Novipirellula caenicola: one gene and its partner. The protein of the gene in region 1 interacts with the protein of each later gene in a pairwise test. Links are inferred from orthologs where the notes say so. Each region holds a gene or a part of one and is shown on either strand. Other genes may lie near its edges.

The links. Proteins that work in one complex are often made in the same cells at the same time.
Region 2: the proteins of ligA (region 1) and leuS interact in binary tests that used the Escherichia coli proteins (3 or more experiments, as listed by UniProt). The link is inferred for Novipirellula caenicola from one-to-one orthologs.

The regions. Positions count from the first base shown.
Region 1 is NZ_BAABRO010000001.1:1,021,436-1,028,642, forward strand. Bases 1,826-4,705 are described here. They hold ligA (NAD-dependent DNA ligase LigA), read left to right. Parts: upstream 1,826-2,184; coding sequence 2,185-4,227; downstream 4,228-4,705. Other genes in these bases: ABEA92_RS03370 (DUF7932 domain-containing protein), read left to right, coding at 1,826-1,992. Outside these bases: more of ABEA92_RS03370, read left to right, coding at 1-1,825; ABEA92_RS03380 (right-handed parallel beta-helix repeat-containing protein), read left to right, coding at 4,783-6,102; ABEA92_RS03385 (hypothetical protein), read left to right, coding at 6,449-6,580; ABEA92_RS03390 (hypothetical protein), read right to left, coding at 6,831-7,207. UniProt on the Escherichia coli protein: DNA ligase that catalyzes the formation of phosphodiester linkages between 5'-phosphoryl and 3'-hydroxyl groups in double-stranded DNA using NAD as a coenzyme and as the energy source for the reaction.
Region 2 is NZ_BAABRO010000023.1:62,343-70,014, reverse strand. Bases 1,456-4,800 are described here. They hold leuS (leucine--tRNA ligase), read left to right. Parts: upstream 1,456-1,756; coding sequence 1,757-4,600; downstream 4,601-4,800. In the rest of the region: ABEA92_RS27600 (DUF1552 domain-containing protein), read left to right, coding at 1-5; ABEA92_RS27595 (hypothetical protein), read right to left, coding at 37-954; ABEA92_RS27585 (hypothetical protein), read right to left, coding at 4,842-5,021; ABEA92_RS27580 (DUF1559 family PulG-like putative transporter), read right to left, coding at 5,071-6,312; ABEA92_RS27575 (sigma-70 family RNA polymerase sigma factor), read left to right, coding at 6,642-7,187; ABEA92_RS27570 (LamG domain-containing protein), read left to right, coding at 7,220-7,672.

The sequences.
Region 1 (7,207 bases):
GATGGCGATATCGACAAAAGCCAATTGTTGTTTTTTGACGACTCGGACAATCCTCATGATCTGCTTGCCGAAGAATTCCGGCACGCCGTCCGCAATCTCGCCGCCGGTGAAACGCAATGGATCGAAACTCGCATCGGCATTCGCGAACACAGCGATGTGATCGCCTATCAATGTTTTACATTCGGTGTCGATCTGCTGTTACAACATCCCGGATCGAGTGCCCAGCGGGACCAGTATCGACGGGTCGACTATCGCAAGGAAACGATTCGTGTGTCGGAACGATTCCGCCGCGACGAAGGATCGCGATTTTTGTTGATTGCCAATCAGAAAACCGATGTCAACGACATCGAAAAGTGGACCGAATTGGCCGACTACTTTGGAAGCGGCTTGGATGTTTGGGACGTTTCTTACTATGGTTTCTTGGACTTGGCTCGCAAGATCCAAGCGGACCAATCGATGTTGGAAATGTGGCGTGGCATGACGATCATCATTCCCAACAACTATTACCAGACTCCGGCGGGCAAAAAGACCGCATTTGAGCAACTCTCAAAGGCTCAGTTCTTAATCGCCGCCGCAGATTTCGACATCAATTTTTATGTAGTGGGCGATTCACGCAGCGGTGGCGATGCCGCACTGCAGTCCTATTTGATTCCGATCAGCAATGTCAAAACCGCCAGCCAAATTCAAAGCCAGCAAGAGTTTTTGAAACAGGTCAAACGTTGGAATCAATACGTCGCGCGGTCCGGTGACATGGTCGGTGGAATCACCGCAGACGCCGGTGCGATCGCCGACGCATCGCTCGGTGCAGTACACGAATTCGAGATTCAAAAACGAACGTTTCTGTTTCAACCCAAACCGCAATGGCTTGAACAACAAGCGGTCCGGTTGCAAACCAAGCTGCGAAAACAAGATCCTCTGCACCGCTGGGTCATCGTCTATCGAAATGACACCGGCGACACCGACACCTCGTGGGGATTTTTTCGCAAACGGAAAATCGGCAAACTCGAAGCACGGCGTTCGCTGGATTCCAGCAAAGGATCTGCAGTGCTGTTCGAAGTCGAGTCGATCGACATCATCGGCGACGATTTCATCAACAGCCAAGCGAACAAACACGGTATTTTCCTGACGCTCAAATTCGAGGACAAAGTCGATCGTTTTATCCGCTTGGTCAGCGAACGGACGTTCCCCCGGTTCCGTGAAAACTACATCGATCGTCCGTTGACCGCCGAAGAGATCCGCCAAATTGGCGGCGAACTGATCGATTCGATCATTGTCGATCTTTTCAACGAGCAGCGAGTTGCTCGCAACGCAAAAACTTGGGGCACCTCAGGCGTCAAGACGCTGCTACCGAAGCTGAATTATCTGGCCGAGCGTTCGCTGAACTATGGACTGACGTATCGTCAAATGCAAGAAAACGAAGCATCGGTCACGCTGTTGTATCAATTGTTGGCCAACCTTCGTTACATCGCGAAACAGTCGCGCACGATCTGGGATTATCCGATCTTTCCCACCGCATTGTTCAAACGCAGCCGGGCCGTGTCACGTTACATGCAAAACCGAGTCGACCAAATCATTGCGAATCTATTTGGTCCCAAGCTCAGTTGGTGGGATAAATGGAGCTCCGCGAGCGACGATTACGATCCATTTGGAACTCAAAAAAATGCCGCTCCCAAGGGGATCGCTCGCGAGTCGGCGATGCAGGCAATCGACAAGATTGAAGCCGAATTGCGGAAACGCAATACGCCATTGTCAGAATTGGAACGAGCCCAACATCATCCCGGATTGACCTACGATCCTGAACTGCTGACGCCACGCGACCGCGTAATTTCAGGCAAGGTTTACGATCAATGGGTGCGTACGGAAACGGCGTTGGAAATGCAGCGTGCGGAAACCGAATACGCGATCGCCAAACAACGCAGCGAGTTCCTTGTGCCGTTGGAAACCGCCTCGGCGATTCCGACCAACACGCCGACTCGACAAACGCAGGGTTAATTGCGTCGCACGAGCCGCCGCGGAATTCCCCGTCTTCCTTTTAGCTTGCGATTTCCCGTATGCTTTTGGAAACCCGATCCACGGTTTTGAAGTGGTGCATTTTTTCGCAGGTCGCATCAAGCAAACGGAAACAAGGCCGGATCGGCGGATGCAGTTGGAAATTCTTTTCAATCCCCAGGAGGAAACACGGTCGTGAACGAATCCATCGCGAAACGTGTGGCAGAGTTACGCACCGAGATCCGCCGTTTGGATCACCTGTATTATGTCGAGGCCACCCCGGCGGTCACGGACCTTCAATACGACCGACTGCTCGAAGAACTCCGGCAACTCGAGACCGAACATCCCGAATTTGCCTCGGCCGATTCACCGACCCAACGAGTGGGTGATGCACCGGTACCGTACTTGGTTCAAGTTGCCCATTCGGTGCCGATGTTGTCGATTGACAATACCTACAGCCGCGAAGAGCTAAAGGCATACTTCGATCGCACCGAAAAAACGCTCGGCGAGCCGATCCAATGGGTGATGGAATTCAAAATCGATGGCGTCGCTGCCTCGATCCGCTACGAGCATGGCGACATGGCGGTCGCGCTGACTCGTGGTAACGGCCAAGTCGGCGACGACATCACGCACAACGTACGCACTATCCGCGATGTACCGCTACGTTTGGTCGGCGATACGCCGCCCGAGGTGCTCGAGGTTCGCGGCGAAGTTTACATGACCAACGCAGATTTGGCGGACCTAAACCTGCGGCAAACCGAGGCGGGGGCCGAGCCGTTCAAAAACACACGCAACGTCACCGCGGGAACCATTCGGCTGCTCGACCCCGCGATAGCGGCGGAACGTAAACTTCGCTTCTTCTGTCATGGCGTCGGTGAAACGACGGGGATGACCGCTGAAAACCACATCGATTTCTTAGCCGAAGTTGGCAAGCTTGGGATTCCCCCGACTCCGGAAGTCCAAGTGTTCAACAGCTCTGCCGACGCGTTAAAGGCGGTGGCGTTGTTCGAAGAAGAAATGCCCGATTTGCCGTTTGAGGTCGATGGAATTGTTTTCAAAGTCAATCGATTCGACCAACGTGAACGATTGGGGATTCGCAGCAAGAGTCCGCGTTGGGTCATAGCCTACAAATTCGAGCGTTACGAAGCGGTCACGGTACTCGAATCAATCAGCGTCCAAGTCGGCAAGACCGGCGCGATCACCCCGGTCGCCCATCTAAAACCCGTCGACATCGCGGACACCACCGTGTCACGAGCGTCGCTGCACAATGCCGACGAAATCGAGCGATTGGATGTCCGCGAAGGCGATGTGGTCGTGGTGGAAAAGGCGGGCAAGATTATTCCCAAAGTCGTCCGTGTCGAAAAGCATGAACGCAAAACCGAGCGACCTCCGTTTCAATTTCCGACGCATTGTCCTGTCTGCGGAACCGAGTTGGTGCGTGATGATGGCGGCGTCTATATCCGATGCCCTAGTCCCGAATGCCCGGCCCAGCTGCGTCAACGGTTGATCTACTTCGGCAGTCGCCCAGGAATGGACATCGATGGACTCGGTGACGAACTGGTCGATTTGCTGGTACAGCGGGGCATCGTTTCCAGCTATGCCGATCTGTATCGGTTGACGATCCCAGAGCTTGCGGATGTCAACTGGCTGAAACAGCGAAAAGGCAAAGACGGCAAGATGATCGACGTCCAAGTCGGCAAGAAGAATGCGGAAAACTTGGTCGCCGGAATTGACGCCAGCCGCGATCGGGGACTCGCCCGCGTGCTTGCGTCGATCTCGATCCGTCATGTCGGACCTCGCGTGGCACAGCTAATCACACGTCACTACCCGACGATCGAGCAACTGCAATCGGCATCGATCGAAGACCTTGCGTCGATTCATGAAATCGGAGACGCGATCGCCAAAAGCATGCACGAGTTCCTGCACAGCGATTATGGGAAAAAGGTCTTCGCTGAACTTGCCGAAGTCGGCGTCAAACTCAGCGAAGAGGTTTCCGACGAAAGTGGTGGTCCGCTGGAAGGCAAAACACTCGTGGTCACCGGGACGCTTCAACAATTTACACGCGATGAAATCAAGGGTTTGATTGAAAAACTTGGTGGTCGAGCATCAAGCAGCATCAGCAAAAAGACCGACTACTTGGTCGCCGGCGAAAAGGCGGGCAGCAAGTTGACGAAGGCGCAGTCACTAGGGGTGAAGGTTTTGACAGAAGCCGATTTCAAAGCGCTGATCGAAGAATGAACCTTGCGTTCCGTGATGCAAGTTTTATCGATACTATTCGCTCAGCGCGAGCGAAAAGACGCTCGTTCTCTGGCTCTAGCCTGGGAGCGAAACGTTACGCTGGGCTGCTGGAACTTTGGTGTTGGCGTCTTTTTAGGTTGCGATGGTTTCCTGCCACCTCTCCCCCACTTGGGAGACCGCTGATCTAGCAGCAAGCGAATAGGCCGGAGGCCGACACATGGGCTGCCGTTGGCGTGAGCCAACGGTGCAGGGGCGACCTGTCGCAGTAAGGCCGGAGGCCGACACACTGACGGCAGAGTGTGTCGCCCGCTGGGCTATGCTTTCCCACCTCCGCTAGCCGGTGGCTCACGCCACCGGCAAAGGGCGTGTCGGCCTCCGGCCTGTAATCAACGCTGCGAAATCATCAAACCGCATTCGCCGGCGAAAGTGCGAGTGGTATTTGCATTCGCCACCATCACCGACGATACTTGGTGCCTTGTATTTTTTCGCGAATACGAAGTATTCCTACCGACGGACGATGCCCCTGCCCCCTTTTTCTCGTCACCGAGTGAGTTAATGAGACCTTTGATTGCGACGATGTTTGGTTTGATGTTTTCTGCAGCAGCGGTTCCTGCGATGGGCGTGGATGTCTACGTCACCCCGGACGGCGCTGGACGAATGGACGGCAGTAGTTGGCAGCATGCGATCTCGGGCGATTCGCTGAAAACCGCGGTCGACGATCGTCTAAACCCCGGTGACCGATTGCTGATTGGAAGTGGCGTCTACCGCGATGCAACGATCACGATCACCCAACCAGGCGAATCAGAACGCCCCAAACAAGTCATCGGGGTCGATCAAGGTGAGGGACTGCCAGTGCTACAAGGCACCTGGAATGCCGACGCGCCGAACAAAGGTGCCACCGCCGTTCGGATCTCCGCTGGCGTGGACCATGTCAGCTTGCAAGGTCTACGGATCGATGGCTACGTGACCGGCGTGTCCATTGCGAAAGCAAGTAAGGGAAAGGACAGTGCCCATCTTTTGTTTGAGGACGTCGACATCCGTCACGCTCGCTATGGGTTCTATGTCGCGGACAGTGACGACTTGCGACTCGTCGACTGTGATTTGACCCGCTACACCAAACATGGTTTCCGTTTCGAACAGGGATGCGACCGAGTGGAATTGTTGCGATGCACTGCCGATTGTTCCGAAGGCGACGAGTCGTGGGAGGAGAAAACGGAGTTGCTGCCGTTCGGCTTTAACATCAACAACGGCGACTCGCCCAATCGAGAATTCTTCTTCAATCAATGTGTGGCTCGTAACAACATGATGCCACTGCAAAAGGGGAAATATAAAAACGGAGACGGCTTTGTCGTCGAGGGTAGTGCTGAGAACGTCCGTTTCTACCAATGCCGTGCCATTCGCAACCAAGACGCCGGTTTTGATTTGAAGGTGGAAGACGTCAAGCTGCTGGGCTGTATCGCGATCAACAACAAACGCAATTTCCGTATTTGGTCCACCGGCGTGTTGGCGAATTGTTTTGCGAGCGGCGGAGTCCTGGGGTTGTGGTGCAACGGAGGCCCCGTATTGGCACAGCGGTGCACGTTTATCGGATCCAGTAGCGCGGCCGTGCAAACCGATGACCGCGCCAAGTTACCGGTCACTGTTCGTGATTGCATTATCGCGGACACAAAACAGGCATTTCGTAAAACGTCGCATGGACCAATCGCTGCGGAAGCAACGATCATTTCAGACGCCGCCGGTTCGGTTGACGACCCACAATTCGTCGATCCGACCGAGAACTGGGAAGGAACCGATTCCGCATTTAATAGCCGCCGATATCCGGACAAAGGCTATCACAGCGATCTTAAAACGATGGCCGATCTAAGTAAAAAATGATCCAGCAACCAGACCACAAGAAATTAACATCCCGTAGTGGATCTTGCTAAAGATCCCCGTGCGCCGCAGGATGCATTCGTTTGGCCGTTGCCGGATGTTGCGAGGAACGTTCGTGGAATCGCTGAATAGCGACGAAGCTCTTGACGGCTTGTTAATTTATTGAGCCGCGACGCGTGAGCGGCCGGGTCCCACGCACGACCCGGTGCCTTACGGCCCACGGCTCACCGTGGCGATTTGCTTTTGGATTAAATCGACGAAACTCTTGACGAGTTCCGCTACCAAAACGGCTTGCCCACTTTGACCACAGGGAACAAAATGACCGTAGTGGATCTTGCTAAAGATCCCCATGCGCCGCAGGATCTTTAGCAAGATCCACTACGAAGGGATGCATTCGTTTGGCCGTTGCCGGATGTCGCGAGGGACGTTCTCGGAATCGCTGAACAGCGACGAAACGGTTGACGGCGTGTTGATTTATTGAGCCGCGACGCGTGAGCGGCCGGGTCCCATGCACGCCCCGGTGCCTTACGGCCCACGGCTCACCGTGGCGATTTGCATTTGGATTAAATCGACGAAACTCTTGACGGCTTGTTGATTTAGTGAAGTTTCCTGCGGCAAGGGGGGTATAATGGACTTCCTAGTCCGTCAATGGTGGATTCGACGGACTAGGAAGTCCATCGTACGACTAAACCAACAAGCCGTTGACGAGTTCCGCTACCAAAACGGCTCGTCTATTTTGACTTTGTTTTTGGCTCTTTTGGGTCCTTCGATTTACCCTTCGTCTTTAGCTCGTCGATGTCGATCGAAACTTCCTTCGCGGCGAAGACTGATCTTTCATACAAGTAGACCGTCAGCGTCGCCTCCTTCTTACTGGGCTGCTTGACGACCACGCGAGCGGTTGGCATCGTCGTTCCCGCTGCAACGATCTCTCCTTCAAAATTAGAATCGCTTTTCAATTCAGCGATCGCTCGTTGCACGAGTCCGGCTGCGATGTGACGCCCTTGGATCGCCGTTCGTCGTGCATCGACGCGGGCGATCGCAAGTTTACTTGACCTCAATATCGCGATTGCCGACATCGACAACACCGCCGCGGCAAGCGTGCACAGCA
Region 2 (7,672 bases), on another replicon or contig:
GCTAGTCGCCAGCGTTGCCATCTTTCTGGTGGCCTTTTAACGACGAGTCACGAACCAGCCTTCGGGCGGATCAGGCAAATTGAATGCTTCGTGGTATTGCCGCTGAGCACGCTCGATCCAAACGGAGGTCCGTTGGTACATCGGCAATGGACATTGCCGAACCGCTTTGCGAGCGAGTTGTTTGGCTCGCGAGAAATCTTGCGAAGCAGCGGCGGCCAATGCCAAGTTGTGTGTTGCGGCTACCTGCAACGGATGCTCTTCAGCCGCCTTGGTCCAGTACTTCGTCGCCTCTTGCCAATCGCCTTGCCGCGCCGCCGCGTTGCCACGCAGCACATCGGATTTCCCCAACGTTAGTATCGGAGCGGCAAGCGATACCGTTTCGTAATCAAGCGACGGCGCCAACAAGCGGTAGGATTCGCGCACCGCCGCGGCAACCATTTGGTCCTCGGGATCCGTAATCAGTGCCAAGTCGGGATAACGTTTGACCGCCGCGTCGCGTTCCACCACCACCGGTTTTCCGCCCGACGGCAAATGATCATCCATGGCGGTCAAACGCCACGAGATCGTCAATTTGTCTGGGTCGGCAGGGCGTGAGCCGTGGGTCCGCTCGGGTAACACTTCGCCACGCAACAGATAGTCGTACCCTTCGCGACGCGCCACCGATGCGAGCGCGACATCACTCGATTCGTCATCGGTCGCAGCAACCAAGCGAATCGCTGACTTCGCTTGCAGCGTTTCAGAGTCGACAAGCTCGAGTTCACGTCCGTCGTCTCGAGGAGCCGAGGCAATGAATTGAGTTTGTATTTTCTTTGCGATTTTCTCGGGACCGACCACTTGAGCCACGGCCACCCGCTTGCCCACAGTGGACTGGAGTGCGGGTGGAGTCCAAATCGCGATCGAAGCGCGCGTGCGACAACCGACGCCAAGGGCAATCCCGGCGCAAAGGAGCGTCATACGGAGCAACGTGAGTCTCATGGTGCATGCTCTGTAACGATTCCCAAGCCGAAGCGTCAACCGAGAAATGGAGCGGAGCGTCCTGATTTCACCTCCCCTCCGGGGACGTCAGAGTCGGCGGTAGCCGGCTCTGGGTGGGGCTCGCAGTGTTAGAAATAGAACGTGCCAATCTCAGGCATCTACCCCTCCCCGGCCGCCTCCTGCGGCCGACCCTCCCGGAGGGAGGGTAAACATGATTTCACCTCCCCTTTGGGGAGGTCAGAGTCGGCGGCAGCCGGCTCTGGGTGGGGTTCGCGGTGTTAGAAATAGACCGTGCCAACTTCAGGCACCGAACCCTCCCCGGCCGCTTCCTACGGCCGACCCTCCCGGAGGGAGGGTAAAACTGATGTCACCTCCCCTCCGGGGAGGTCAGAGTCGGTGGTAGCCGGCTCTGGGTGGGGCTCGCGGTGTTAGAAATAGAACGTTCCAATTTCAGGCATCTCCCCCTCCCCGGCCGCCTCCTGCGGCCGCCCCTCCCGGAGGGAGGGTAAAACTGATGTCACCTCCCCTCTGGGGAGGTCAGAGTCGGCGGCAGCCGGCTCTGGGTGGGGTTCGCGGTGTTAGAAATAGACCGTGCCAACTTCAGGCACCGAACCCTCCCCGGCCGCCTCCTGCGGCCGCCCCTCCCCGAGGGCGGGTAAACTTGCGCAGCCACACAAAAAACCGCAATTTCGGGTCCACCTTTCATCTGTCCCGGTATTTCCTAGAATTCTCCCTTTGAACGCTCTGGATTTTCCCCTCTTACGTCAAAGCCGAACTTTCCATGCCTCGTTACAATCCCGCCGAAATTGAGCCTCGCTGGCAAGCTTATTGGGAACAAAACCACGTATTCGCCACTCCGGAAAACCCGACGGGCAAAAAACGTTACGTTTTGGACATGTTTCCCTACCCCAGCGGCGATGGGCTGCACGTCGGGCACCCCGAAGGCTACACGGCGACCGACATCATCTCGCGTTTTGCCCGCGCCCGTGGCGAGAGCGTGCTGCACCCGATGGGATTCGACGCATTCGGGCTGCCCGCCGAAGAACACGCGATCAAGACTGGCGAACACCCTCGCGTTCAGACCCAGAAAAACATCGATAACTTTACCCGCCAATTAAAAATGTTGGGCTTCAGCTACGACTGGGACCGGGTACTGGCGACCACCGACGAAGATTATTTTCGCTGGACTCAGTGGATCTTTCTTGTTCTATACGACACCTGGTTTGATAGCGAAGCGCAAAAGGGCCGTCCGATCGCGGAATTGCCGATCCCTGAGGGTGTACAGTCGCAAGGTGAATCGGCCATCGAAGCCTATCGCGACTCGCAGCGGTTGGCCTATCAAGACGACGCTTTAGTGAATTGGTGTCAAGAACTTGGTACCGTTTTGGCCAATGAAGAGGTGATCGACGGTAAGAGCGACCGTGGCGGTTATCCCGTCAAACGGATTCCACTGCGTCAATGGATGCTGCGGATCACCGCGTACGCCGAGCGGCTGGCAGACGGACTGGACGATTTGGATTGGCCCACGGGGATCAAGAAACTGCAAACCGATTGGATCGGACGCAGTACCGGTGCCGAAGTCGACTTCTATATTGGTGACGCTGACCAATTTGACGCCTGGAAAGCGGAACGGGCCAAGAACGCATTTCCTGCCGAATCCGGCGACGATGCTTTGCGAGTCTACACGACCCGCCCGGACACGCTGTTCGGAGCAACCTATATGGTGATCGCACCCGAACACCCGCTGGTCGACCGCTTGACGACGCAGGCACATTCCGAGGCCGTCAACGCGTATCGCGAAAAAGCCTCCTTCAAAAGTGACCGTGAACGCACCGAAGGTGACAAAATCAAAACGGGTGTCTTCACCGGGTCAACCGCGATCAATCCCGTCAACGGCGAAGCGATCCCGATTTGGGTTGCCGACTATGTGTTGGCCGGCTATGGCACCGGAGCGATCATGGCCGTGCCCGCACACGACGAACGCGACTTTGAATTTGCCAAGCAGTTCGATTTAAAGGTCGTGCCTGTGGTTGATCCCGACGCGGATGATCCCAACCGCGAAGCGATCCTAAAAGGCGAAGTCTGCTTTGCGGCTCAAGGCCGAGCAATCAACAGTGGCGAATTCGACGGCAAAACCACCGAAGAAGTCAAATCGGCGGTCACCAAGTGGTTGTCGGAATCCGGCCAGGGCAGCGAGGCGGTCAACTTCAAGCTTCGTGATTGGCTGTTCAGTCGTCAACGTTTTTGGGGCGAACCGTTCCCAATCCTGCACGAGCTCGACGAAAACGGCGAGCCAACGGGAATCAAGCGAGCGGTCGATACTGCAGAACTTCCTGTCCGATTGCCTGACCTAAAAGACTACAAACCGCATGGTCGCCCCGAGCCGCCATTGGCCAAAGCCGATGACGATTGGTTGTACGTCACGATCGATGGAAAACGCTACCGCCGTGAAACCAACACGATGCCTCAGTGGGCCGGATCATGTTGGTATTACTTGCGATACATTGATCCCAAAAACGATCAAGCGATGATCGATCCCGAAAAAGAAAAGCAGTGGATGCCAGTCGACTTGTACGTCGGCGGAGCGGAGCACGCTGTGTTGCATCTGCTGTACTCGCGATTCTGGCACAAAGTCCTTTACGATCGCGGCCACGTCAGCACCCCCGAGCCGTTCGGCCGTCTGGTCAACCAAGGCATGATCCTTGGTTCGCCGCAGTATCACATGAGCGACGAAGAATACGAATCAGCGAAGGCCGATCTTAATGCCAAGGGAATCCAAGGTGACCGCGTCGAAGATGGCGGCAAAGTTTCCGTCATTTTGAAACATTCCGATGGCTCGGATTTAAGTGACGATGCAACGGAAAAACGCAAAGGCAACACGTTTTTGGCGGGTACCGATTTGAAGGTCTTGGCGAAGGCCGACAAGATGTCCAAGAGTCGAGGCAACGTCGTCAACCCCGACGCCGTCGTGAGGGATTACGGCGCTGACGCACTGCGACTTTACGAAATGTTCATGGGACCGCTCGAAGCGACCAAGCCATGGTCGATGGACGGAGTCGGCGGAGTCCGTAATTTCTTGGACCGCGTCTGGCGAATGATCATCGATCAGGATGCGGACGAAGTCGTGCTGTGTGATGCGATCACCGATGACGCCTGTGACGAAGACCAATTGCGAACGCTTCACCAAACGATCCGCAAGGTCACCGAAGACACCGAAGCGATGAGTTTTAATACGGCCATTGCTCGGATGATGGAGTTCACGAACTTCTTTACTCGCTGCGAGAAACGTCCGCGTGAAGCGATGAAGACCTTTCTGATCTTGTTGTCGCCTTACGCTCCGCATTTGGCCGAAGAATTATGGATGCTGTTAGGCGGCGAAGGCTGTGTCGCCAAAGCCGCGTGGCCCGAGTGGGACGAAGCCGCATTGGTCGAAAGCAGCATCGAGATCCCCGTCCAAATCAATGGAAAGATCAAAGCCAAGATCAACGTGGCTCCCGATGCCGGCAAAGATCAATTGATCGAAATCGCCTTGGCCGACGCCAAAGTGAGCGAGCAATTGGCGGGCAAAACGATTGTCAAACAAATCGTGGTCCCTGGACGACTGGTGAACTTGGTTGTGAAATAGCCAGACGTCAAATAACCAACTGTGAAATCACAAAACATCTCCATCGCGACAAATCGCTGAACGAGATCAAAAAAAGCGGGCGACATACACGTCGCCCGCTTTCTTTTTGTCATTACGACTCTTAACGCGTCAACTTTGAGAATCTTGTACGGATCACATCTTTCGAAGCACGTGTCTGCGACGATGAACACAATCCGTATGGTTTTGAGTGTCAGACGCGATCACCCGTGCAATCGCTTTCTCAGTCTTTGAATTCGGTGTCGCCGATTGGATTTCCTTCAGAATCGATTCCCATAGCAGCATCCATCTGCTGAAGTTCGTCCTGTGTATATTCCAGTTTCTGAGGTTCTTCTGAAGCACAGCCAATGGTAGTTACCAGTAACAATGCCCAAACCATGGAAAGAATAGTCTTTAATTTCATCGTGTCATTTCGAATGTGAAAACAAAATAGAAGTAAAGCAAGGATCGAACTACAGGTTCTCAATACTGACCGTTTCTTTGCTTGCACGAGTGCCCAGTGCTCCCCAAAGTCCATAGGGGCTTTGCAAGCCGGCTGCCTTACAACCTGCACGACCTGGATCGACTGGCCCCGTAGTTCCGTCTCCTGCTTCGATGGAGTCGGTGACAAACTTCACGGCTCCATCTCCCATCAAAACGTGGCAACCACCTTGATGTCGACTACTCGAAGGAAAGGAACCAACATGCTCGACTGCGTTGGTCGTCGCAGAGTATCGGCCACACAACGGTTTGTTTGGTGGTCTTGTTGTGGTCATCCCAGTAAAGCAAGCGCCAGCCGCAGTCCAACGGTAGCCTCGAAGAATATTCGGAGCTCCTGGCATCGCCTGATAACTTGCACTCGCGGGATCATAAAAAGTAGGGCGAGACGCGTCGATCGCGACATCGCAAGCGGACGGATTGGAGAGGATTAGATTGTTATCGGACTTGTTGGAACCGAATGTGGTCGTCGCAAAATTGTCCCCCAAGTCCGTTGCAATTTCTCCCATGGCAATGGTGTTACTCAGTCCATCGAGAATATCACCAAATCGCATCGAGGCGTGGGCCACGAACATGCCGCGACAATTTGCGACATTCGACCTACCTGCAACCTCTGTTGAATTATTTCGATGCAAAATGCCGCGGTGAATGTTCCAAACCGTATCGCCTAAACAAAATGCGTAGTTCGTGCGTCCCAGTGCTGGAAAACCAACGCCTGGATCACTGGGGCAACGAAACATGGGGACCTCGGTCACGGCCGGATTGTATCGAGTTACGTCGGATCCGCCGTATGTGTGATTGGGACCAAATGGGTAGTAGAAAATCGCGCCGTCGTCACTGACTTGCTCGTTTGAAATCGACTCCCACAATCCTGTCAATTCACAGAATGGCAATAAACCGATGAGTGCACTACCTTGGCGTTTGGTGGATCGACGGCTTGCCGCCCCTTCATTGCCGGTATTGTTTGGACCTTTACTGACGTCGCCATAGGGTCCTGTGCCCTGTATCGGCAACTGATTGAAGCTGGAATGGTAGTTGTGCATCGCCAATCCAAGCTGCTTGAAATTGTTGCTGCAACTCATACGTCGTGCCGCTTCGCGAGCCGCTTGCACCGCAGGCAACAGCAATCCGACCAGCACCCCAATGATTGCGATCACGACGAGCAGTTCCACCAAGGTGAAGCCGAATTTACCGCGTCGGGCTAAATGACTAGACATCTAATCTGCCTCAGAAAAAGAGATGATGAGAGAAAGAGAAAGAAAATGAATACAAGTGCAAGAACGCCCGCTGGCAGTCAACCTCGTTACTTTTCATTTCCGACGTATTTACTGCCGTTCAAACAGAGACTGACCACAGAAAATAAAAAAAGATCTGATTTTTTGAACAAAGTCGGTTGGTAGCGTGGTTCGCCGAATCGCCCCTTCGCCTGATCCCGAAGACGGCGAACCCAACGAGCGGGAAAAAAGGCGTTATAAAAGTAAAAACGCAAGGCGGAAATTCGCTTGAGCGGCAGTAATGAAACAGTGAGAATTCCCAAGGTTCGGGTATGAGCAACCAAGGAGAACGATCGGAGAGCGAAGCAGATGTCGCAAACTTTGTTCAACTCTTTACCACCCACGAACGTCGCATACGTGCATTTTTGTTTACGTTGCTTTGCGACCGCGATTCGGTCGATGAAGTGATGCAAAACGTCAGCACTGTACTTTGGAAGAAATTCGATGAACTCGATGACCCATCAGGATTTCTCAAATGGGCGTACGTGATTGCTCGATTTGAAGTCCTGACGTATCGCCGCAAACTGGCGCGGGACCGATTGGTGCTTGATGAAGGCCTAATCACGACATTGGCAGAGGAATATGTTTCGGACGACCATGCTCTCGATGTCGAAGATCGCATTCGCTATTTGAGCGACTGCATGTCGCATTTACAGGAACCTGACCGAAATCTTTTGGTGTCCGCCTACGCGTGCGGAACTCCGATAAATCGCGTTGCTGAAAAACACAGCCTATCCGTCAATCGCCTCTACAAACTACTCGGTCGCTTGCGGCGCGCCTTGAAACAGTGCGTTGAAACGAAACTGAAGCCAAGCTGAAAACCAATCAACCCACAGAAACCAAATCACTGATGGATGCCTTTAATCCAAACGATTTCGACGATCTTGTCGATCGCTACTGCGCGGGACTGCTAGACCGGGAATCGTTTAGCCGGCTTGAAACGATGCTCCGCGATGATGTTGAGCGACGACAACAGTTCCGTGAGACGATGTTGACTCACGCAGCACTGAATGAAATCGCTGACATGTATGACATCAACCAATCCGCTGTGGATTCGCACGGCTTATCAATGGCCGCGGTCATGGATTGCGACCCAAGTGACACCAATCGAGAGGCCGCCCATAGCTCGTCCAGATCTCAATCCCGTCAGCTGAAGTTGACTTGGCTAATGATGACACTGGCCTGCGCCGCTTCGATCGGCATCGCCATCTTTTCGTTTCTTTATCAGCCGAACAACGGAACGCATGCGCCAATCCAATTGGCTGATCCCGCAACCCAAGAAGCCCAGTTGATCAACCCACCG